3 regions of the Metabacillus sp. KJ11-3 genome follow, and region 3 is predicted to be linked to each of the others. Evidence: riboswitches for the same ligand, from Rfam matches in the RefSeq annotation. Region 3 holds a riboswitch; each other region holds the start of a gene.
The links. Region 3 has a riboswitch for S-adenosylmethionine ahead of AC0L8O_RS18280 (bifunctional homocysteine S-methyltransferase/methylenetetrahydrofolate reductase). Riboswitches for the same ligand answer to the same signal wherever they lie in the genome.

Region 1 (7,510 bases), 870 kb from region 3:
AGCAATCTATCAAGATGAGCCTGGCAGAAATGAATTAATCGTAAAACTAGAAAATGGACAAGTGAAGTTTTTGGAAATTTCTGTACGTAAGCAGGCGATAAATGGGTATGATCTTGCGATGATCAAAGATGTCTCATTCAAGAAAATGCTTGAACGAGAAAGAACAATTAATGAACAACTTTTTAAAGATCTATTTCACCGGGCTGTTGATGGAATTGTGATATTTGATCAAGATGGAGCATTTATAGATGCAAATGGCTCCTTTTGCACAAGTTTTGACATTAATAAGAATCAGTTAAACTCATTTGTTTTAGGCGATTTTATTGATGAGCCGGATCTTTATAAATTGGATAGACTATGGAAGATGTTGAAAGAAAATGGAAGTGCAAAAGGTGAACTTCCCGTGCTGCTTAGAAATGGCAGTAAAAAGGTTTTTGAATTTACAACAACTTCAAATATTATTAATGGTTTTTACATGGCGATTATGCGGGATATAACTGAAAAACGATCGATGGAAATGAAACTATACAAGAGTGAGGAGCGCTTTAGAGAGGTTTTTGAAAATGCCATTGATGCCATCATGATCTGGGGGAAAAATGGGCAAATTCAAAAGGTAAATCAAGCCGCAAGCAGAACGTTTGAATTAAGTGAGACAGAGCTTGTACAAAGAAATATTTTAGATTTTGTGGATCAGAGTTCAGTAAGCTTTCAACGAGTGAAAAAAGAATATTTTCAAACAGGTGCCATAAGAGAAGAGTTGCTTTTTCACATGCCGAACGGTCAAAATAAAGAACTTGAGTTCACCTCAAAAATGGACATTTTAGATGGCCATCATTTAACAATCTTTCGGAATGTTAGTGAAAGAAAAAGAATGGAAAAAGTCTTAAGAGAAAGTGAGCATAAATTTAGGAATATATTTAATGCATCTATGGACGGTATCATCCTTTTTAATAAAAATTATGAAATTATTGAAGCAAATCCTGCTGCAAGGAAAATTTTGAATCTATCTTCAAGTGATATAAAGTCGTATAAAATTTGTGATATTCTTTTTTCGAAGATGGCTGATCTTTATCAGGAGGAAGAATTAGATTTTTACGAGGCCAAAACACAGGAGACCATTTACACTCTTTCTAATGGTGCAGAGAAAATTTTAGAGATTTCTTTAAAACATCATATAAATGAAGATATGAATCTAGCGGTATTTCGAGACGTAACAGAAAAGAGAGAATTAGAGGAGCAATTGCGGAAATCCGATACATTAAATGTTGTTGGAGAACTGGCAGCTGGAATTGCCCATGAGATACGAAATCCAATGACAGCATTAAAAGGTTTTATTCAGCTCTTAGAGGGAAGTGTGAAGGATGATTTTTCTATGTATTTTAATGTGATCACATCAGAGTTGAGTAGAATTGAATCGATTATTACTGAGTTTCTTATTTTAGCTAGGCCGCAAGCAATTAAATTCTCTGAGAAAGATCTCAGTATCATCATGAAGGAAACAACTGAATTATTGAACGCTCAAGCCATTCTAGTCAATGTTCAGATGATCCTTGATATCGAAGACAATCTTCCGCTAATTTATTGTGAACCAAATCAATTAAAACAAGTTTTTATCAATGTGTTAAAAAATGCAATTGAAGTTATGCCGAATGGCGGTCAAATTGACGTGAAAATAAAACAAAAAGATCAAGATAATCTTCTAGTATCTATTACAGACAGAGGTTCAGGTATTTCTGAAGATAAAATCAAACGGTTAGGGCAGCCTTTTTATACAACGAAGGAGAGAGGAACCGGTCTTGGTCTAATGGTTAGTTATAAAATTATTGAAGAGCATCAGGGACAAGTGGTTGTAGAAAGTGAAGAAGGGAAAGGCACAACTTTTCATATTATGTTACCTATTAGACAATAGAATAATAGGTTATTTTATGGTAAACGAAAAAGCTTGAGAAAAATGAGGGTTTTATTTATGTATTATTATCGATTATTGGAATCACCATTAGGAACATTAACGATTGTCTCAAAAAAAGACAAGCTAACAAACTTGTTTTTAACAACAGAACTATTTGATTCGTTTCGATTGGGAAAAGAGATTGTTCATGATCATGAACATAAATGTGATGTTCTGGAGAGTGCCATTCAACAATTACATGAGTATTTTCATGGAGAACGAAAAGAATTTGACATACCTATGGAACTAAATGGAACTGACTTTCAAAAAAAGATTTGGGGAAGATTAAGAGACATCCCTTTTGGAAAGGTATACAGCTATCAGGATATAGCAGTAGCTATTGGACAAAAAAATGCTGTACGAGCAATTGGTCAGGCTAATAAAGCAAATAAACTTCCAATCTTTATTCCATGTCACAGAGTAATAGGTAAGAACAAAAAACTTACTGGTTATGCGGGGACGAAAATCGAGTTGAAAGCAACCCTATTAACACATGAAAAAATTACATTTAAAGAGTAATTCATAACTTGTCACACTTTTGACTTTGTAACATATTATTTCATTAAGAGAAAAAAGTTGCGTAAGGTAAAGAAAGGGGCAAGGTAAATGTGGGCACAAAAGAAACGGTCTAAAAAAGTGTATTTTTATTCTGTTTTGTTATCAAAATTACACATTTTATCAGAACAGGAAAAAAACACACTTCTTCAAAAAAAGAATTAGTTAATAAAAAGAACAAAGTAATCACGATGTGAAAACTTTGTTCTTTTATTAATTACTTATTAATTAAATAAAGAAGAAATTGCTTCCTTTAAATCACCAGTTAAAATGCCCTTTTCCGTAATAATCCCTGCGATTAATTCATTCGGTGTTACATCGAATGCAGGATTAAACACTTTAACACCATCAGGTGCTACTTGAACACCATGAATATGTGTGATTTCTTCTGAATGACGTTCTTCAATCGGTATTTGATTTCCATCTGTAATCGCAGGATCAAATGTAGATAATGGTGCTGCAACATAAAATGGAATGTTGAAGGCACTAGCTAAAAGCGCTAGATTAAAAGTTCCTATTTTATTTGCAGTATCACCATTTGCGGCGATTCGATCAGCACCAACAATGATAGCGGTGATGTTTTTTGATTTAATGGTATGTGCTGCCATATTATCAGTAATTAATGTTACATCAACACCTGCTTGCATCAGTTCCCATGTTGTAAGACGTGCTCCTTGCAGAACTGGTCTTGTTTCACAGGCATAGACACTTAAGTTTATATTTTTTTCTTTGGCAAGATAAAAAGGTGCTAGAGCTGTTCCGTATTTAGCTGTTGCTATAGAACCGGCATTGCAGATTGTCATAATCCGATCACCGTCTTTAAAAACAGAAAGAGCATGTTCTCCAATTGATTGGCACACTTTTTCATCTTCCGCTTCAATAGCTTTTGCTTCATTTAAGATTGTTGTCTTTGCTTCATCTATGTTTGTCACTTCTTTTATACTGTTCATTAATCGATCTAATGCCCAGAATAAGTTAACAGCTGTTGGTCTTGAACTTGCCAGATAATCACGATGTTTTTTCAGATTGTTTAGAAAGGCTTCATAAGTTTGTGAAGTTTCCTGGTTAGCCGCTAATGCTAAACCATAAGCGGCAGTTATACCAATTGCAGGAGCTCCTCTTACTTTTAATGATTGGATAGCTTCCCAAACATCCTCGACTGTTCTCAGTTCGAGATACTCAGTGACTTGAGGGATCTTTTGTTGATTTAATAAAGAAATATACTCTTCCTTCCAGATGACAGAACGAGGTATAACGAAATTTTGTGTTGGCATTTTGTAAAACTCCTTTTGCAATTCTTTAGTTGACTGTTACAGCAGTTTGCTTTACATATTCTTTAAATTGTTGTGGTGATGTAATTGATTTTCTGTTTTTGATTAACTCGATTCCCAAAGATAAAGCAACTTGCTTTGTTGCAATTCTTCTTTCAAAGGGTTCAATTGTATCTAAGTCTGCAACATGTGCCAATCCGATTGTACGACGAATAATTTCACAGCCGGCAAACCCGACAGCTTCTTCAAAGATTTCAGTTAAAACATGCTCCAAATAGCCATCGACTTTTGCGAAAATCTCGAGTGCATCTTTGTTCCATGCATTGGAAAATTCAGTTACAAACACATCCCATGTCGTTTCAATATGGTTATAGATGACGCCTTGATGTTCGGGATTACGAGCCAATACATTAAAGAGAAGGTTTGCAAATACTTGCCCAACATCGAAACCAATAGGTCCAAAATAGGCGAACTCAGGATCGATGACTTTTGTCTCGTTTTCATCAGCAAAAATACTACCTGTATGTAGGTCACCATGAACGAGTGCTTCGGCCTTGGTAAGGAATAGCTGTTTTAACTTTGCTGTTTCTAGTTTTAACGCTTGATCTTTCCAGATTTTTTCTACATCTTGTTGCAGCTCCTGCTCATAATCATTTGTGTCATGATTAAAGAAAGGATCTGTAAAGACAAGATCTTCTGTAATTTTACAAAGGTCAGGGTTAATAAATTGTTTAACCAATGTTTTTTTATAATGCTGGTTTAGACCGTAATCAGATGTATAAAATAATGTTTTAGCTAAAAACTCTCCGATATGTTTGGATAAAAGTGGTAAATCGTTACCTTCAATTAAAGCTGCTCTTGCAATTTGTAAATGTGAAAGATCTTCCATGATCGTAATCGCAAGTGCTTCATCTGAATAAAACACTTTAGGTACATATTGAGGAACAAATTCCGCTTGCTTTAAAAGAGCATTTGTTTCAATTCTTGAACGATCTAAAGTTAATGGCCAACTTTCTCCAACGACCTTTGCATAGGGTAAAGCCTGTTTAATAATGATGCTATCACCAGATTCAATGTTTTTCACTTTAAATACAAGGTTTAAATTCCCGTCACCAATTTCATTACAAGTTAATTGACTGTTCTCTTCAAAAAGCTGAAGCTTTTTTGCTAAAGCGATTGCTCCGTTTTCATTTAATGGTTCATATGCAGATGATTTTTTGTTTGCACACATTTGAATGACCTCCAAGTAATAATTGTGTTGGAGGCTTTTCTGAAAAATAAGAAAAGCCCCTTTCCAGATTGAAAGAGGCTTGAAGTCGTCGCTTCGCACCTCTCATCTTTCAGAAAGTTTCCCTTCTGATGGAATTAGCACCGTGCCCTACTGGTAGTTGCCCAGATTTATTTCATGAAAATGAAATATGGTCGGTTGCTGCGGCGTCATTGGGCCAAGTCCCTCTGCCAACTCTTGATAAGAGATTATTATAAAAATAATAGATTCATTTAATTGTTTTTAGGTATAAATGCTTTTAGCAAAATATAACGCTTGATTAGCATATTATCAATGTTCATAAGATTTTGTCAACAGTAAATCTAAAGAATTGCCTAAATATTTGTAAATTTAACGATAATAATTTGGGAGACGGTCATCGAAAATAGGGATTTGACTGCGAACTTGTTTCACCATGTTGATGTCCAGTTCAGCTGAGATTAAACCTGGATTTTCATCTGCTTCAGCTAAGATATTTCCCCATGGGTCAATAATAAGTGAATGTCCTGCAAATTCATTATCTGGGTCACTTCCTGCCCGATTGCATGCTACTACATAGCATTGATTTTCTATTGCTCTGCTGAGCAGCAGCGTTTTCCAATGGTGAAGACGAGGCATTGGCCACTCTGCTACAACGAATAATACCTCTGCTCCCATTGTGGTATGCGCACGAATCCATTCTGGAAAACGAATATCATAACAAATGACTCCAGCACCTTTCATGCCGTCAAGGTCGAATAGTCCTTTTTCCTTTCCAGCAGTAAGGTAGTGATGTTCATTCATAAGCTTAAATAGATGAAGTTTGCTATATTCATGGATAAGCTGCCCATTATTATCCACAATGAACATCGTATTTGTAACATGCTTGTCACTCTTTTTTGCGATGGATCCACCGATGATGTGTATGGTATATTTTTTTGCAAGCTTTTGCAAAAATGAGCATGTTTTTTCTCCATTTTCATCAGAGATTTCATCTAAGCGAGTTAGATCATATCCAGTTGTCCATAGCTCTGGTAGAACGACGATTGTTGAATCTTCTTGTTGAACAGCTTGTGCAATCTTTTCTTCTACTTGTTGATAATTAAAGTCTGGATCACCGAATTTAATGTCTAATTGAATACATGTAATGATAGATTTCATTTTGTTCACACTTTCATTATAAAATTTTTACTTTACAAGTTGTTACTAACAATATATGATTTGTGACTAGAATTTCAAGAATTTTTTGAGTAGGTGCTAAAAATGAAAATATATAAGCAATCAGAATTATTAACTTCATTACCAACGCAGTTTTTTGCAAGTCTTGTTGAAAAAGTTAACGATATTATGGAACAAGGACATGATGTGATTAATTTAGGGCAGGGAAATCCTGATCAGCCAACACCGGCACATATCGTAGAAGCGATGGAAAAGGCAGTGCAGAATCCTAATTACCACAAGTATTCTCCGTTTCGGGGTCAGACCTTCTTAAAGGAAGCCGTCTCTCTTTTTTACAAGAGAGAGTATGGAGTGGATGTTGATCCGCAATCAGAGGTGGCCATTCTTTTTGGAGGAAAAGCAGGGTTAGTTGAGGTTCCTCAATGTCTTCTCAATCCGGGGGATGTTGTGCTTGTACCAGATCCAGGTTATCCTGATTACTGGTCAGGTGTAGAATTAGCTCGGGCAAAAATGGAAGTAATGCCTTTGTTGGAGGAAAATAAGTTTTTACCGGATTATAAAAGTTTGCCAAAAGATGTCGTAAAACAAGCAAAATTAATGTTCATTAACTATCCGAATAATCCCACTGGAGCAACAGCATCAGCAGAATTTTTCGAAGAGACTGTTCAGTTTGCAGATGACCATAATATTTGTGTTGTTCATGATTTTGCATATGGTGCGATTGGCTTTGATGGGAAAAAACCGAAAAGTTTCCTACAAACAAAGGGTGCGAAAGAAGTTGGAATTGAAATATACACATTTTCTAAAACATTTAATATGGCCGGTTGGAGGGTTGGATTTGCAGTAGGTAACCCATCTGTTATTGAGGCGATAAACTTGCTGCAGGACCATATGTATGTAAGTGTATTTAGTGCAATCCAAGAAGCGGCTGCACATGCTTTATTAAGTCCGCAAACATGTGTAGAAGAATTAAATGAATTATATGAGTCTAGACGAAATGCATTAATAGAAGCATGCCTTGATATCGGGTGGAAAGTAACCGCACCAGCTGGATCGTTTTTTGCATGGCTACCTGTACCAAAACAATTTGAATCTTCTCAAGAATTTTCGGATTTTTTGCTTGAGAATGCCCATGTTGTTGTAGCACCAGGTGTTGGATTTGGAGAGTATGGTGAAGGGTATGTGAGGGTTGGTTTACTTACATCTGAAGAAAGATTAAAAGAAGCAGTTGAGAGAATAAAGAAATTAAATATTTTCTAATCTTGACAGATTATATTTTGTTCTGTCATAATCTTATTAATTTAATATATT
Region 2 (7,510 bases), 430 kb from region 3:
AGTTGCCTCCTGTTGAATAAAATAATAGGTCTTCTTCGTTCGTTATATCTGTATTTACTTCTTTAACAACCTTACCGTCGTACAAGACATATAAGCGATTTGTAATCCCGATGATTTCGGCTAATTCTGAAGAGGCATATAGGATAGCCTTTCCTCTTTTTGCCAACTCACAAATGAGTTCAAAAATATCTTTTTTGGCTCCTACATCTACTCCTTTTGTAGGTTCGTCAAAAATATAAACATCTGCATCAGTAATAAGCCATTTTCCTATCGCAATTTTCTGTTGATTTCCACCGGATAAATTTTTCACCTTCGTTTCATCTGATGGTGTTTTTATTCCAAGGCTTTTAATCAGCTCAACAGCTTGTTGCTTTTCCTTTTTACGCATTACAAAGCTAAGTGCACTTGTGAAAGCTCCCAGGTTTGCAGCGGTTAAATTCGTTACAACGGACTCTTCTACCAAGATCCCTTCTTTTCGTCTTTCTTCAGGTACCAAGGCAATCCCCTGTTTAACTGCTTGATAAGGGTTGTCCATTTTTAGTTTTTTACCATGTAGCTTTATTTCTCCTGATGTACGTTTCTTTTCACCAAACAAGGTTTTACATAGCTCTGTTTTACCTGCTCCTACTAAGCCTGCGATTCCGACAATTTCACCTTGTCTTACATGTAGGGAAACATCTGATAGTTTTTCATGATCATACAGATGGTTGACCTCCAGGATCGTTTCACCAATTTGAAATGTTCTCTCCGGAAACTGCTCTTCTAGCTCTCTGCCAAGCATGTTTTCTATTACTTTATTAGGAGTTGTCTCACGAATACGTTCATGTGTGACAAGCATTCCATTTCTCATGATTGTAATCTCATCACAAATCTCAAATATTTCAGGAAGACGGTGTGAAATAAAGATAATTCCGACATTTTTCTCCTTTAGATCACGAATAATCCTGAATAACTCCTTTGTCTCAGCATGACTTAATGGTGCAGTCGGCTCATCGAGGATAAGGAATTTACATTTTGACGAGACTGTTCTTGCAATCAGCACCATCTGTTTTTCTGCAAGAGTCAGTTCACTTACCAGCTTTTTAGATGACACCTTTATATTTAAGCTATTTAAAATTTCAGTTGCTTGTTGATGGATTTGCTTCCAGCGAATGAATTGCCTCTTTCCCATCTCACTCACTGTTTTGGTGAGCATAATGTTCTCTCCTACTGTTAAATATGGGATAAGGGCTGTATCCACTTCCTGGTGAACAATTTGAATACCTTGTACTTGTGCATCCTTAGGGTCTTTAATTAACACTTCTTTGCCATTTATTTGAATTTGTCCTGTGTAATGATTGTAAGCACCTGATAAAACTTTCATTAGAGTCGATTTTCCGGCACCATTTGCTCCAATTAGTGCATGAGTCGTACCGCTTTTCATCGTAAAATTAACAGAGTCAAGTGCTTTTACTCCAGGAAACTCAATGGATATTTCTTTCATTTTTAATACAGATGTATTCATTGTCCTTCCTCCTTCCTTATTGATCTGTTCTTAGTTTATTGGAATATTTATTTGGAGGTTTATATAGAGGAAAAAAGGAAAGAGGCGGGTGTTTCGAGAGTATGAACTAAGACTCCACCCGTCTCTACTAGAGATATTATTTCTTATAATATTCTTTTAATGTTTTCATCCAGTCTTCTTCAAATGCATCTGACTGACCCCAACCTTCCACAGTGTCAGCTAAATTCACCATATTAATAGGCTCATTCGATTGTAGTAACGCATCTTGTGAAATAAGTGAAGCTTCAAGATTATATGTTTCTGGTGTTTTTTCATCAGCAAGTTTTTTAGCCAAAATTCTCATGTCCACGGCACCGATAAGCTTTGGATCAACAGCTGCCGTGTATTTCCATGAGCTTGCTTCATTTTGCATTTCTTGTAGATCTGCATTGGAAACATCAATGCCGTAAATCTTAATTTCATCTCTTCCAGCTTCTTTGATTGCGCGTGCAGCACCGATTGCAAATGCATCCCATGTTGCGAAGATCGCATCAATTTCACCTTTCGGGTGCTTATTAAGCATAGAAGCAACAGCATTTTGCGTTTGAACAGATGTATCTGCAGATGCAATACCAAAGCGCTCTACTTCTTTAATTCCCGGATTATTCTTTAAAACATCTTGGTAAACAGCGTTTCTTCTAACCATTGGAGGGAAACCGTCAACCCAAAGGTATACGATATTCGCTTCACCTTTTGTCTCTTTCACTAATTGATCTAAAGCTAATTTAGCCAGTGCTTCATCATCTTGTGAAGTTAATGTCACTCCATTAATTTTTGATAATCCATCAATCGAGTCAAATGTAACAACACTTTTACCTGCATCAACCAACTTTTGCACAGCATTAATTGTTGCTTCATCATCGCCATGAGATATGATAAATCCATCATAATCTTCTTCAAGTCCTTGTGCGATGGCATCATGGAATTTAGCTGTGTCACCATTTGCTGTGAATACATCAACTTGGAAGCCTAATGCTTCCCCTTCTTCTTTAGCTCCTGCTAGAAATTGAGCTGTATGATCATCCCCGCCAATTTTGCGGATTACTTTAATTTTCACTTCTTCACCATCTTTAAATCTTTCAGGCACATTATCGAGTGACACGTCAGGATTCCCTTTTGATTTTGTCGACTCATTCGCTCCGCCATTACTGGATGAACACCCTGAAACAAATATGGATAATACCAATGTTAAAATAAATAATGTGTTAAATAGTTTGTTCTTCATAGCTGCATTGCTCCCCTCAATTAATAGAATATGATTTACTCATGCCTTGAACTTGTTCTCTCTAATTTCACAAGTCCTGGTAACACAAAAAACCTCTCTTAGACAGAGAGGTTTCACCACAATAATAGGAGTCTCCTCTCTTATCTTTCAAAGCTATATACAGCTTTGCAGGATTTAGCACCAATTCTATTCGAAAATAGAACGGTTGCCGGGCATCATCGGGCCAGTCCCTCTGCCACTCTTGATAAGAGATGTTTTTATGCGATTAAGTAAAATAACAATATATATACTTTAATCCGGTATAGAATGAATGTCAACCATTATTTGAATATTTATAATATCAGAATTTATTATATCTTTATAATAAAAGGCTTACATTTTTTTCAATATAAAAGACAAGCATCCATGCTTGCCCATGTGAATTATTACTTTCTTTTCTGTGCTTTCATTTTGTTGTTAGCTAACTCTGCAGCATATTCTTCCTGGGATTTACCTTGTTTTTGACTTTCAGATTCAATCTTTCTGAACTTATTATCGTTTCTATTTGGCATACTCTCACCTCCTACCAGACTGTGTTATTTTACACAACTGATTAAGATGCATGCACTTAACTTTCTTTTAGTTATTTTGCGTACTATGGTCTTTTAATAAAGTTACATGTAATATTTAGTCCGTTCCATTTCGCTCCACTACCGATTCAAACTAGGATCTAAATGAAATTCTTTCAGAAAACAGCTTATCTTTTCTTCAATTCTTGTATACACATTGATTCATGTAGCAATTATATATACTATTACAAATAAATACCGCAAGTAAATTAACCTTTTTATTATCTATTGGTATAATGGAGGGTAGAATTTATTCTTACATATAAAAGAAAGGTTTGATCTGATTTGGAACACAATTCCTCAAACTTTATTAAAACCATTATTAAAGAGGATCTTGAGACAGGAAAACGGGATTATGTGTACACTCGCTTCCCGCCGGAACCAAATGGCTATCTTCATATTGGTCATGCAAAATCGATTGTTATTAACTTTGGATTAGCAGATGAATTTAATGGAAAAACAAATTTACGATTTGATGATACAAATCCATTAAAAGAGGATACAGAATATGTAGAATCCATTAAAGAAGATGTAGCTTGGTTAGGCTACGACTGGGACGGTTTATTCTTTGCATCCGATTATTTTGAAGAAATGTACAATCGTGCCGTTCTCCTTATCAAAAAAGGTAAAGCCTATGTAGATGATTTAACAGCGGATGAAATTAGAGAATATCGTGGTACATTGACTGAGCCTGGTAAAGAAAGTCCATACAGAACTCGCTCTATTGAGGAAAACCTTGATTTATTTGAGCGTATGCGTAATGGAGAATTTGGCAATGGAGAAAAAGTTCTCCGTGCAAAAATTGATATGTCATCACCAAATATAAATTTACGTGATCCTGTTATCTACCGTGTTTCACATGCTACTCATCATAATACTGGTGATACATGGTGTATCTATCCAATGTATGCTTTTGCTCATCCACTCGAAGATGCAATCGAAGGCATTACACATTCCTTATGTACAACAGAGTTCGAGGACCAACGCCCTCTTTATAACTGGGTTATTGAAGAATGTGAAATGGAGCATCAACCACAGCAAATAGAATTTGGTCGTTTAGGTATCACGAATACAGTGATGAGTAAGCGAAAATTAAAACAACTTGTTGATGAGAAGGTTGTTGATGGATGGGATGATCCGCGTATGCCAACCATCTCCGGGTTACGTAGAAAAGGATATACACCAAAAGCTATTCGTGAATTTGTAAAAGAGACTGGTGTTTCAAAGGGATTTGCTACAGTTGATGAAGCGATGCTTGAGCATTTTGTCCGTGAAGACTTAAAACTTCAAGCTCCTCGAACAATGGGAATCTTGAAGCCTTTGAAAGTTGTCATTACAAATTATCCGGAAGATCAAGTTGAAATGCTTGATGCAGAGATTAATCCCGAAGTACCTGAGATGGGAACAAGACAAATTCCATTTTCCCGTGAAATTTATATCGAGCAAGAGGACTTTATGGAAAACCCTCCCAAAAAGTATTTCCGCCTGTTCCCTGGAAATGAAGTAAGATTAAAACATGCTTATTTCATTAAATGTGAAGAGGTTATCAAAGATGAAAATGGAAATGTGATTGAGATTCATTGTACCTACGATCCGGAAACAAAGAGTGGTACCGGCTTTACTGGCCGTAAAGTAAAAGGGACATTACACTGGGTTGATGCTAAACATGCATTGCCTGCGGAATTTCGTTTATATGAGCCACTTATCCTTGATAAGCAAAAAGACGAAGAAGGTGAAGATGAAGCTGAGTCTTCAGAAGAAAAAACGTTCCTTGATTATATAAATGAAAACTCTCTTGAAGTTTTACAAGGATTTATTGAACCGAATATGAAGGATATTCAGCCACAAGACAAATTTCAATTTTTCCGCCATGGATACTTTAATGTGGATCCTAAGCACACAACAGCAGAAAAAACGGTATTCAATCGGATCGTGTCTCTGAAAAGTTCTTTTAAATTAAAATAGTGACATTATTAGAAAAACAAAGGCTTGTCGCCAAGTCCTAATGACGAAAGCCTTAGTTTTTCTTATACTTTCATCCATAAAATTTAAATACTTTCTGATAGTATAAAAAGAAGATGGCAATCGTAAGCCATCTTCTTTTATAATGGAAGCTCTATTAAGAAAATTGTACCGTCTGAAGAGGTCTCGTGGACGGAAATATATCCATCATGGTTTTCTATAATTCTTTTGACAATCATTAACCCTAAGCCTGTTCCATCTTCTTTTGAGCTTGTGAACGGATCAAAAACCTTTTCCTTTAGATCAAACGGTATTCCCGGACCATTATCCTTAACATAAATTTGAAAGTAATGATCGGACACTTGAGAATATATACGTATTTCTCCCTGGCCGCGCATTGCTTCAATACTATTCCGAACAAGATTATGAAAAACCTGCTTCATTTGCTTTGAATCAATTGGTACAGTTCTATGAATCAGGTTGATATGAATGGTAATATCTTCAGAGGAATCAATAATTAACGGTAAAAATTCCTCCAATACACTTTGAAGACATACCTCTTTTTTAATTGGTGCTCCAGGCTTTGATAAAAGCAGCATTTCCTCAATGATACTGTTAATCCGTTCAAGTTCCTTCATCAGTAGAGCCATATGATATTGGTTTTTCTCTTTATCCCCCAGTGATTGATTCATCAACGATAAGAAGCCTTGGACAACAGCCAAGGGATTCCGGATTTCGTGTGCAGCACCTGCAGCTATTTCTCCAACTATGGCTAACTTCTCAGATTGATACATTCTTTTCTCTAGTTCTTCGGTTTCTGTCATATCAACAATGTTAATCATTCTTCCAATAATTTGACACTGATGATCGTGCATTCCTGTTTGAGATACGAGTAAGACCTTATTTTCTTTTGCAGTTTTATAATTAATTTTTCTATGATGAAAGTTTGAATCAAGAGTTAAGATACTCCAAAACTGTTCGTTTTCATCATAAATCTGTTCATTCATAAACTTACTTATTCTGTCTTCGTTATAGTGTAAAATATCAGCAGCTGCTCTATTAATTTTGAGCTCTGACAACTCATCATTTATTGTTATAATACCAATTGGCAAAGAATTCACGATTTGCTCACGATACATTTTATCATTCAAAATAGTTGTAAATGAATCTTTTAGACTCTTGGACATTTGATTTATGGAATTCGCCAATTCTTCAAATTCGACCTGTTTCAGGGGTGGCAGAGTAAGCCCGTACTGGCCTCTGGCAATTAGGTCAACTTTATCAACCATTGTTTCAATTGGCTTCGTCAAATTTGCACTTATTCGATACGCAGCCATAATAGACAAACAAATAGCCACTATTGTAATACTAATGAGCAGCCAGAGTGCATTTGAGATAATACTCGAAAACTCGTCCGAATATACAGTGAACTTTGTAAAGACCAGTTCCTTCTCTTCATTTATTTCTGTCCGTAATTCTTCAAGTTGCGGCAAGTAATCTGAATGTATATATGTACGGGCATCATCATACTCTTCATATGCTAATAATCCTTGAATATTATTAATGACCATAAAGTCTAGTAATTCTATATCTTTTTTTATACTAATTAAGGAAGAAGGTACAGCAGGAGGTTGATCAGACGTTTTATTTTCTTCTTCATCTTGATAAGACTGATAGACTTCAACGAAATCACAGCATAAATTTTCTCCTAAGTACTCTTTTACAACCAGCTCTTTAACGGCAAGATCCTTATCCCATTGTGTAAGCCAATAGACCTCAGGTACGTTCTTCTCCTCTATTTTGTTACTCACTTCTTTAACAGCTTCAATTGATTGTACCAAAATGTAGGAAAAACCACTTAACAGAAAAGTCAAAATGAGGAGGATTGAGAGAATTTTTGCTCGAAATGACATAAGTTTCAATAATTTTCTCAACGTAATCCTCCTTACTTTAATGAAGGAAAGCTAATCTCTCCTTTATCGAATTTATTCTTTTCATTTTCTATAAACTGTTTATCTTTATCAGATAACATCGGTCCAAACGGAGCTAGGCTATACACACCATGCTCAGCGCTTAACATCACTTGTCCATGAGGAATTCCATCCTTACTAAAGTAATCTTCCATCATGACAACATATGCTTGTGATACATCATTTTTCACGCTTGTAATGA
Region 3 (7,510 bases):
CCAGGCAAATATCGATAACATGTGCACCGCTTTTTACTTGTGCTCTTGCTATCTCAGATGCTTCCTCTATTTTGCCTTCTGCAATCAGACGTTTAAATTTGCGGGAGCCAATAACATTGGTACGTTCACCAACAAATAAAGGCCGCATTCCTTCTTCATAAAGAAGGGCATCGATTCCAGATACAGTGTGACCAGTCGATACTTCTTCGATTTTTCGTGGAGTAATGGTTGAAACTGCTTCAGTAATAGCACGGATATGTTCTGGTGTAGTCCCACAGCATCCGCCAATTAGATTCAGCCAGCCTTGTTCTGCAAAAGCAACAAGCTTTTTCGCGAGTGATTCTGGTGATTCATGATAATTCCCCTCTTCATCAGGTAAGCCTGCATTCGGGTAACAGCTAACAGCTGTATTAGCTAAACCGGAAAGTGTACGAATATGGTCTGTCATAAATTCAGGTCCAGTTGCACAGTTTAATCCAACTGAAAGTGGCTTCATATGTTCTAATGATACATAAAATGCTTCGATATCTTGACCTGCAAGAGTTGTACCCATAGGCTCTATCGTTCCGGAAATCATTAAGGGAAGTTCCTTGCCTGTATGTTCAAAGGCTTTTTTAATTCCTAAAAATCCAGCTTTTACGTTTAACATATCCTGGCTTGTTTCGAGAAGGAGCAAGTCTGCTCCTCCAATAATTAAGCCTCTTGCTTGTTCTTCATAATTTTCGACTAAAGTATCAAATGTTGTTCCACCTGTAACTGAAAGTGTTTTTGTTGTTGGTCCCATTGCACCTGCGACATATCTGGGCTTTTCAGGTGTTGAGTATTTTTCAGCGGCACGTTTCGCTATTTTAGCAGATTCAATGTTTAACTCTAAAGCCAGGCGTCCTAGATCATACTCATCCAAAACAAGACCTGTAGCCCCAAAGGTATTGGTAGAGATAATATCTGATCCAGCTTCCAAATAGGCTTCGTGAATGGTTTCAATCGTCTTTGGAGAAGTCAATGTAAGATATTCATTACATCCATCATAATCTTCTCCGCCAAAATCCTCAGGGGACAGGTCTGCTGCTTGAATCATTGTCCCCATCGCACCATCTAGGACAAGGATTCGTTTTTCTAGCTCTTTGTTGATGCTACACATGTGTAATCTTCCTTTCAGCTCGCTGTTTTTCCTTTTCATGGATGTAATTTGTTAACTCCACTGTAAGGTCGTATTGTAAAAACGGTGTAATTAAATAAATACCATTGAACAGTTCGAAGGCTGTATCAATTAAATCTTTTGCAATGGCAAGGCCTTCTTGGCGTGCCTGTTCTTTATCTGATCCGGCTGAAGCCATTTTTTCACGAATAGAGTCAGATAGCTTTATACCAGGAATTTCATTATGAATAAATTCCGCATTTCGACTTGAGGTTAATGGCATAATCCCGATATAAATCGGAGCTTGCAAGTTTCGTGTTGCTTCATATACATCGATAATTTGCTGGTTTGAATAAAGGGGCTGAGAAATAAAGTAATCAGCGCCATGAGCAATTTTCTTTTCTAGTCGGACTACAGCTTTATCTAAGTGACGTACATTAGGGTTGAACGCTGCCGCTACAGAGAAGTTTGTTTGTTGTCCAAGCGGTTTACCGGAATAGGATACACCTTTATTAAATTGTTTAATTAAACTGATAAGGTCAAATGATGACACATCATATACGGATGTAGCCCCAGGGAAATCACCAATTTTAGATGGATCACCCGTAATGGCTAATATATCTGACATCCCAAGAGAGTGTAAGCCCATGAGATGTGATTGCAGTCCAATTAAATTCCGATCGCGGCATGTAATATGAATTAATGTTCTTGCCCCGGTCTTTTCTTTTGCTAAGATTCCGGCAGCTAAGTTACTAATTCTTGGTGAAGCCAATGAGTTATCTGCAAGTGTTAAAGCATCGATTCCTGCATGGTGAAGCGCTTCTGCACCTTCAAGGAATTTCTCCATACCCAGTTTTTTAGGGGGATCTAATTCAACAATAACAGAACGTCTCTCCTGAACAATATCCTCAAGCGGAGTTGGAGATGTGACGTGATGTTCTTGAACATGCAGTTGAGATGTTGCAGGGACTTTAACCTGTTTTGTTGTAACAGGGGATAAGTTTGATACAGCTTCAGCCATTGCTTTAATATGCCTAGGTGTAGTCCCACAGCATCCTCCTATTAATCTCACACCTTGATCTCTAAATTTTAGAGCACTTTCCTTGAAATACGTTTCATCAGATTCATAGACAAGATTCCCCTCAATTAGTGCAGGTAAGCTGCTGTTTGGAAAAACAGATAAATAGGCTTCATTTGGTATTGGTACCTCTTCTAAAGATTGAATCATATGGTAAGGACCTAGGCGACAGTTTAAGCCAACAACATTTGCACCAAGGTCTTCCAGAAGTGTGAGACCATTTTTCACTGATGTTCCATCCTGCAGGACACCAGCTTCATGAAGGGAAACATTTGCAATAATGGGCTTGTTCGTTTCCTTGCGGGCAATTTGAAGAACTGTTTTCATTTCTTCCATATCATAATAAGTTTCAAGTAGAAGACCATCTACATCTTCGTTTAGAAGGAGAAAGAGCTGCTCTCTAAAATTTCGTTTCACTTCTTCAATACTATGTGCACTCTTTTTAAAAGATCTGACCCCGCCAATTGTGCCAAATACATATGTGGATTGATCAGCGGCTTTTTTGGCAATTTCAACTGCTTTTTTGTTAATTTGTCTGATTTCATCTTCTAATCCATATCGTGAAAGTTTGATATCATTAGCACCATATGTGTTTGTTTGAATTAAGTTTGCGCCAGCTTCTATATACGCTTGATGAACAGCAAGGACATCCTCAGGTCTTGATAGATTCAATTCTTCAAAGCAACGATCAACACCATGTGCATAAAGCATTGTACCCATCGCACCGTCACCAATTAAAATGTTATGTTTTAAATCTTCTAAAAAACTCATTGAATGAAGCCTCCGATCTATATGATTAATAGGTAAAAATTGTTTTTAGATAAAGGAAATTAAAAAAGCCTTCTTTAGGAAGAAGGCTTTAATCATTATTAGCTTCTCCTTATCTTTCAAGCATCTTACATGCTTAGCTGGAATTAGCACCTTGGCACTCGCAGAAGTCTTGGTGGGGTGTTGGGAATTGATTGACGGGTAAGAATAAAACACTTCTTAAATAGTGGTGCATATTTTCTTTTAGCACAGCAAGCTTGCACAGCAAGCTTTAAAAAATAAATAAAAATGCTTCGAACAAACAAGATCGCTTTGTTCGATTCATTTTTATACTATCTCAACTTATATTTTAAGGTTGATAGTATAAGAAAAACTAAGGCTTTCGCCAGTTCGCGATAAGCCAAGTTTTTCTAATTTAGTTTTCTGTGCTAAAAGAAAACAACCTAGGCTTGCGTGCTTAACTTAGTCAATCATATTAACCAGACTTCACTCGTTATTGACCGGTTGCTGAAGCTTCATAGGGCCAGTCCCTCTGCTTCTCTTGATAAGATATGAAATTTTCATATAACCTTTAACGTGTGAAAAAGTATTACAACTAATTTATCTAATATTTAGAAAAATATCAATAGTAAATTAACAGTTTGTCAATTTTTACTTAGTATGTGATGAATTATGGTTGTTGTTTTGTTGGAGCCTTTATAAAAATATGAAGAGAGGAGGAAATTATGCTTTTCATATTTGAGGTAGAAAAAAGAGCTGAACTCATTTGAGTTAGCTCTAATAACTATGTTATCGGTAATTAATAAATTGTACATCGATTGGTAAGTCAGCTTCTCTGATTGCGGCAATCACCTGTTGGAGATCGTCACGACTTTTACCTGTTACACGGATTTGATCATCTTGGATTTGCGATTTTACTTTTAAGCCTTTGTCTTTAATAATGCTGTTAATTTTTTTAGCGTTATCTTTGTCAATGCCTGAAACAAGTTCAGCTCTTTGACGGACAGTCCCGCCTGAAGCATTCTCAACTTTTTTATACGAAATATTTTTGATTGGTACATTTCGTTTAATTAATTTGGAAATAAGAACATCTTTTAATTGCTCGAGCTTATACTCATCGTCAGAAACTAAAACAAGCTCTTCCTTTTCTAATGAGACGGTGCTTTTACTACCTTTGAAGTCATATCTTGTCGCAATTTCCTTCATTGCAATATTAATCGCATTCGTTACTTCGGGAAACTCAATCTTTGATACAATATCAAATGAACTATCTTTCGCCATAATTATCCTCCATTACGTATATAATATAGGTTGATTATAGTAAAATATAACAATGATCACAACTTTTGAAGTGATGTTAAAAGAATTTTCTTACAGAAAGAAGAAAGAGAGGATATATTTATGATCCCAGGTACATTTGCAACATTAACAATAGATGAAAAGGTAGATTACGGTTATTTTCTAACAGATGGAAAAGAACGGGTGCTTTTACATAATAATGAAGTGATAGGAGAAGTAGAAGAAGGTGACAAGGTTGAGGTCTTCTTTGGCGTTGACACACAAGATCGACTATATGCCACAATGAAAAAACCATACATTACAGAAGATTCGTATGGTTGGGTCGAGGTCGTAGATGTCGTAGAAGATATGGGAGCTTTCGTGAATATCGGACTTAGTAAAGACGCTCTTGTCGCGAAAGATCATCTTCCTTATTTGAGAGAAGTTTGGCCAAACGTTGGGGACAGGCTTTATTGTACATTAAAAGTATCAGGCAACGGCCGATTTTTTGTTCGATTAGCTACAGAGGAAATCGTTGAGCCGCTTATGAAGGAAGCAGACCGCACGATATTTAATAAAGAGGTAATAGGAACAGTTTACCGAATGATTGTGGCAGGTTCATTTATATTAACAGAAGAAGGATATAAAGGGTTTATTCATTCATCACAGCGCGTGGTTGAACCAAGGCTTGGCGAGACGGTGACTGGAAGAGTCATTGATGTAAAAGAGGATGGAACAATTAATGTTTCTCTTCTCCCTCGAAAGCATGAAGCACAAAGTGGTGATGCGGAGAGAATTTATGCCTACATGCTAGAAAGAAATGGTGCGATGCCATTCACTGACAAAAGTGACCCTGATGACATAAAAGAAAGATTTAACCTTAGTAAGGGAGCGTTTAAAAGGGCATTAGGTCATCTAATGAAAAGCGATCGTGTGTACCAAAAGGATGGGTGGACGTACTTTAAAGAAGAAAAAAACAACGAATAAAAAATGTAATGGTTTTCACTTGTAACTATAGAGTGAAAACCATTTTTTATTTGTAAAAAGCCTTAAAAATCTATCATTATGACCGATACAACTAAAGGTGTAAGAATAGTTAGTAAAGAGAGGTTGTTAAAATGATCATCAAGAAAATAGCATCCATGTTGGGATTCATATTCATTTTCATGATAGCAGGTTGTTCACAAGAGGAGGCTGCTAGTAAAGTAGATGAAAAGGTTAAGGTTGGGATTATGCTGTCAGATGTAGGCTTGGGCGACCAATCCTTCAGTGATTCAGCTTTCAATGGATTGATAAAAGCAAGAGATGAACTTGGTATAAGATTTGATTATCGGGAATTAAAGGATTCGGGAACATATGAAAAAGGGTTAACCGAACTAGTTGAAGAGGATCATGATATTATTGTCGGTCTTGGATATATGGTTCAAGAAGAGCTTGAAAAGGTTGCTCAAAAATATCCCGATCAGCAATTTGTCTTAATAGATGCAATTTCAGAATTAAAAAATGTAACATCCATTACATTTAAGGAAGATCAAGGGAGTTATTTGGTTGGGGTTGTTGCCGCTTTAACGACTCAAACGAATAAAATTGGATTTATTGGCGGAGATGATGTTCCTCTTATTAATAAATTTGAGGAAGGCTTTATAGAAGGGGCAACATCTATTAATCCATCAATACAAGTTGATGTCACATATGCAGGTGACTTTGGTAATGACCAATTAGGAGCAAAGTTAGCGCGTGAAATGATTCATAACGATGTAGATGTCTTATATGCTGCAGCAGGGTTTACGGGTGTTGGTATGTTGAAAGAAGCTCAGGCAAACAAAGTATTAGCAATTGGTGTAGACAGTGACCAATATTTTTATGCTGAAAAGGCAGTTGTGACATCCATGTTAAAAAATGTGGATGTGGCGATGTATCAACTTGCAGAACAGTTAATAAAGAACAGGAAAGTACAATCAGGACATATTGAATTAGGGATAGAGGACGATGGAATAGGGCTTGCTCCTCTAAGGGTATTTCCATTTTCAAAAGAACAGCAGGACATCATCGAAGAATGGAAAACAAAACTATCAACTGACAGCTAGGAGGACACTATGACCATTAAGAAAAAGATATTATTTAATTCAATGAGTGTACTGATCATTGCTATTATCATGATTGCCTATATTATTTTTAATATGCTTTCAATTCAATCATCCAACCAGGGTGAAGTAAACACTTTATTAAATATACAAAAACTTCAAGCTGAGATGAATTCTACAAAGCAGGGACTAGATAACTTTTCTGTTTCAGGAACAGATGCACAAAAGGAAGAGGTCTTAGTAAGCATTACAAATAGTAATGAACTATTAGCAGAATTAGAAAAAGAAGTCACCTATGGAAAAAGTGTTGATACGTTAAAAAAGGCAACCTCAAAATATGAGGAGTGGAAAGCTGAAGCAAATACTGCATTGGAAGAAAAAGGCGGTCCGGAAGCAAAGCGACAGTCTATCCGGATGAATGGAGTATTAAACGATATTCATCTTTTAAATGAATACGCAAATGAGCAATATTCCGCCTTGCAAACAAAATTAGCGAATCAAATTTCTTATGTTATTATCTCAGCGATTGTTGGGAGTATTGTATTAATTGGATTATCCATCTTCATCACGATGAAAATAACGAATTCAATTACCCGTCCTCTGAAGCAATTATCTAAACATGCAAAAGCAATTGCTTCGGGAAATCTTATTGTTGACACAATTACCTACGAGGGAAAGGACGAATTAGGTTCACTAAATAAGTCCTTTACACAAATGGTTGAACAGCTGAAAGAATTATTATTTTCAATTGAAACAGCAAGTAAGAATGTCGAAAGTTTTGCAAGGGACTTAGAAACAGAGAATAAAGGGCTAACAGCTATAACAAACCAAGTGGCGATTTCAACAAATGAAATGTCTATTGGGACACAAAGTATTTCCAGTGACTTACAAGATGCTGTCACATTAATTGAGAAATTGGACAACAACTTTAAGGAAAACGTCCGGACATCAGAAGAATCTGCTTCATTTGGAACAGAGGTTGTATCAGTAATTACAGATGGACAAGGTGCAATTGAAGTCCAACGAACATTAATGATGAAAAATCAGCAAACAAGTCAACAGATAGACACAGCAACCAAAACATTTGCGGAATATACCACTGAAATTGAAGATATGGCCAAAACCGTTTCAGGTATAGCAGATCAAACGAATCTGTTAGCATTA

Region 1: another riboswitch for S-adenosylmethionine. It lies ahead of mtnK (S-methyl-5-thioribose kinase); the one in region 3 lies ahead of AC0L8O_RS18280 (bifunctional homocysteine S-methyltransferase/methylenetetrahydrofolate reductase).
Region 2: another riboswitch for S-adenosylmethionine. It lies ahead of AC0L8O_RS20480 (sugar ABC transporter substrate-binding protein); the one in region 3 lies ahead of AC0L8O_RS18280 (bifunctional homocysteine S-methyltransferase/methylenetetrahydrofolate reductase).

Annotation. Positions count from the first base shown of each region.
Region 1 covers NZ_CM147865.1:2,793,224-2,800,733, reverse strand. The annotation lists gene AC0L8O_RS14245 (PAS domain S-box protein) at 1-1,909, shown strand, start outside; gene AC0L8O_RS14240 (methylated-DNA--[protein]-cysteine S-methyltransferase) at 1,967-2,467, shown strand; gene mtnA (S-methyl-5-thioribose-1-phosphate isomerase) at 2,728-3,777, opposite strand; gene mtnK (S-methyl-5-thioribose kinase) at 3,803-5,005, opposite strand; SAM riboswitch class I at 5,105-5,249, opposite strand; gene AC0L8O_RS14225 (carbon-nitrogen family hydrolase) at 5,393-6,181, opposite strand; gene AC0L8O_RS14220 (aminotransferase class I/II-fold pyridoxal phosphate-dependent enzyme) at 6,284-7,459, shown strand.
Region 2 covers NZ_CM147865.1:4,101,221-4,108,730, forward strand. The annotation lists gene AC0L8O_RS20475 (sugar ABC transporter ATP-binding protein) at 1-1,504, opposite strand, end outside; gene AC0L8O_RS20480 (sugar ABC transporter substrate-binding protein) at 1,641-2,768, opposite strand; SAM riboswitch class I at 2,906-3,019, opposite strand; gene AC0L8O_RS20485 (hypothetical protein) at 3,194-3,319, opposite strand; gene AC0L8O_RS20490 (glutamine--tRNA ligase/YqeY domain fusion protein) at 3,662-5,341, shown strand; gene AC0L8O_RS20495 (sensor histidine kinase) at 5,479-7,272, opposite strand; gene AC0L8O_RS20500 (BMP family ABC transporter substrate-binding protein) at 7,284-7,510, opposite strand, start outside.
Region 3 covers NZ_CM147865.1:3,667,357-3,674,866, reverse strand. The annotation lists gene metH (methionine synthase) at 1-1,141, opposite strand, end outside; gene AC0L8O_RS18280 (bifunctional homocysteine S-methyltransferase/methylenetetrahydrofolate reductase) at 1,134-2,987, opposite strand; SAM riboswitch class I at 3,439-3,535, opposite strand; gene AC0L8O_RS18275 (YajQ family cyclic di-GMP-binding protein) at 3,774-4,265, opposite strand; gene AC0L8O_RS18270 (CvfB family protein) at 4,386-5,249, shown strand; gene AC0L8O_RS18265 (BMP family lipoprotein) at 5,387-6,349, shown strand; gene AC0L8O_RS18260 (methyl-accepting chemotaxis protein) at 6,359-7,510, shown strand, end outside.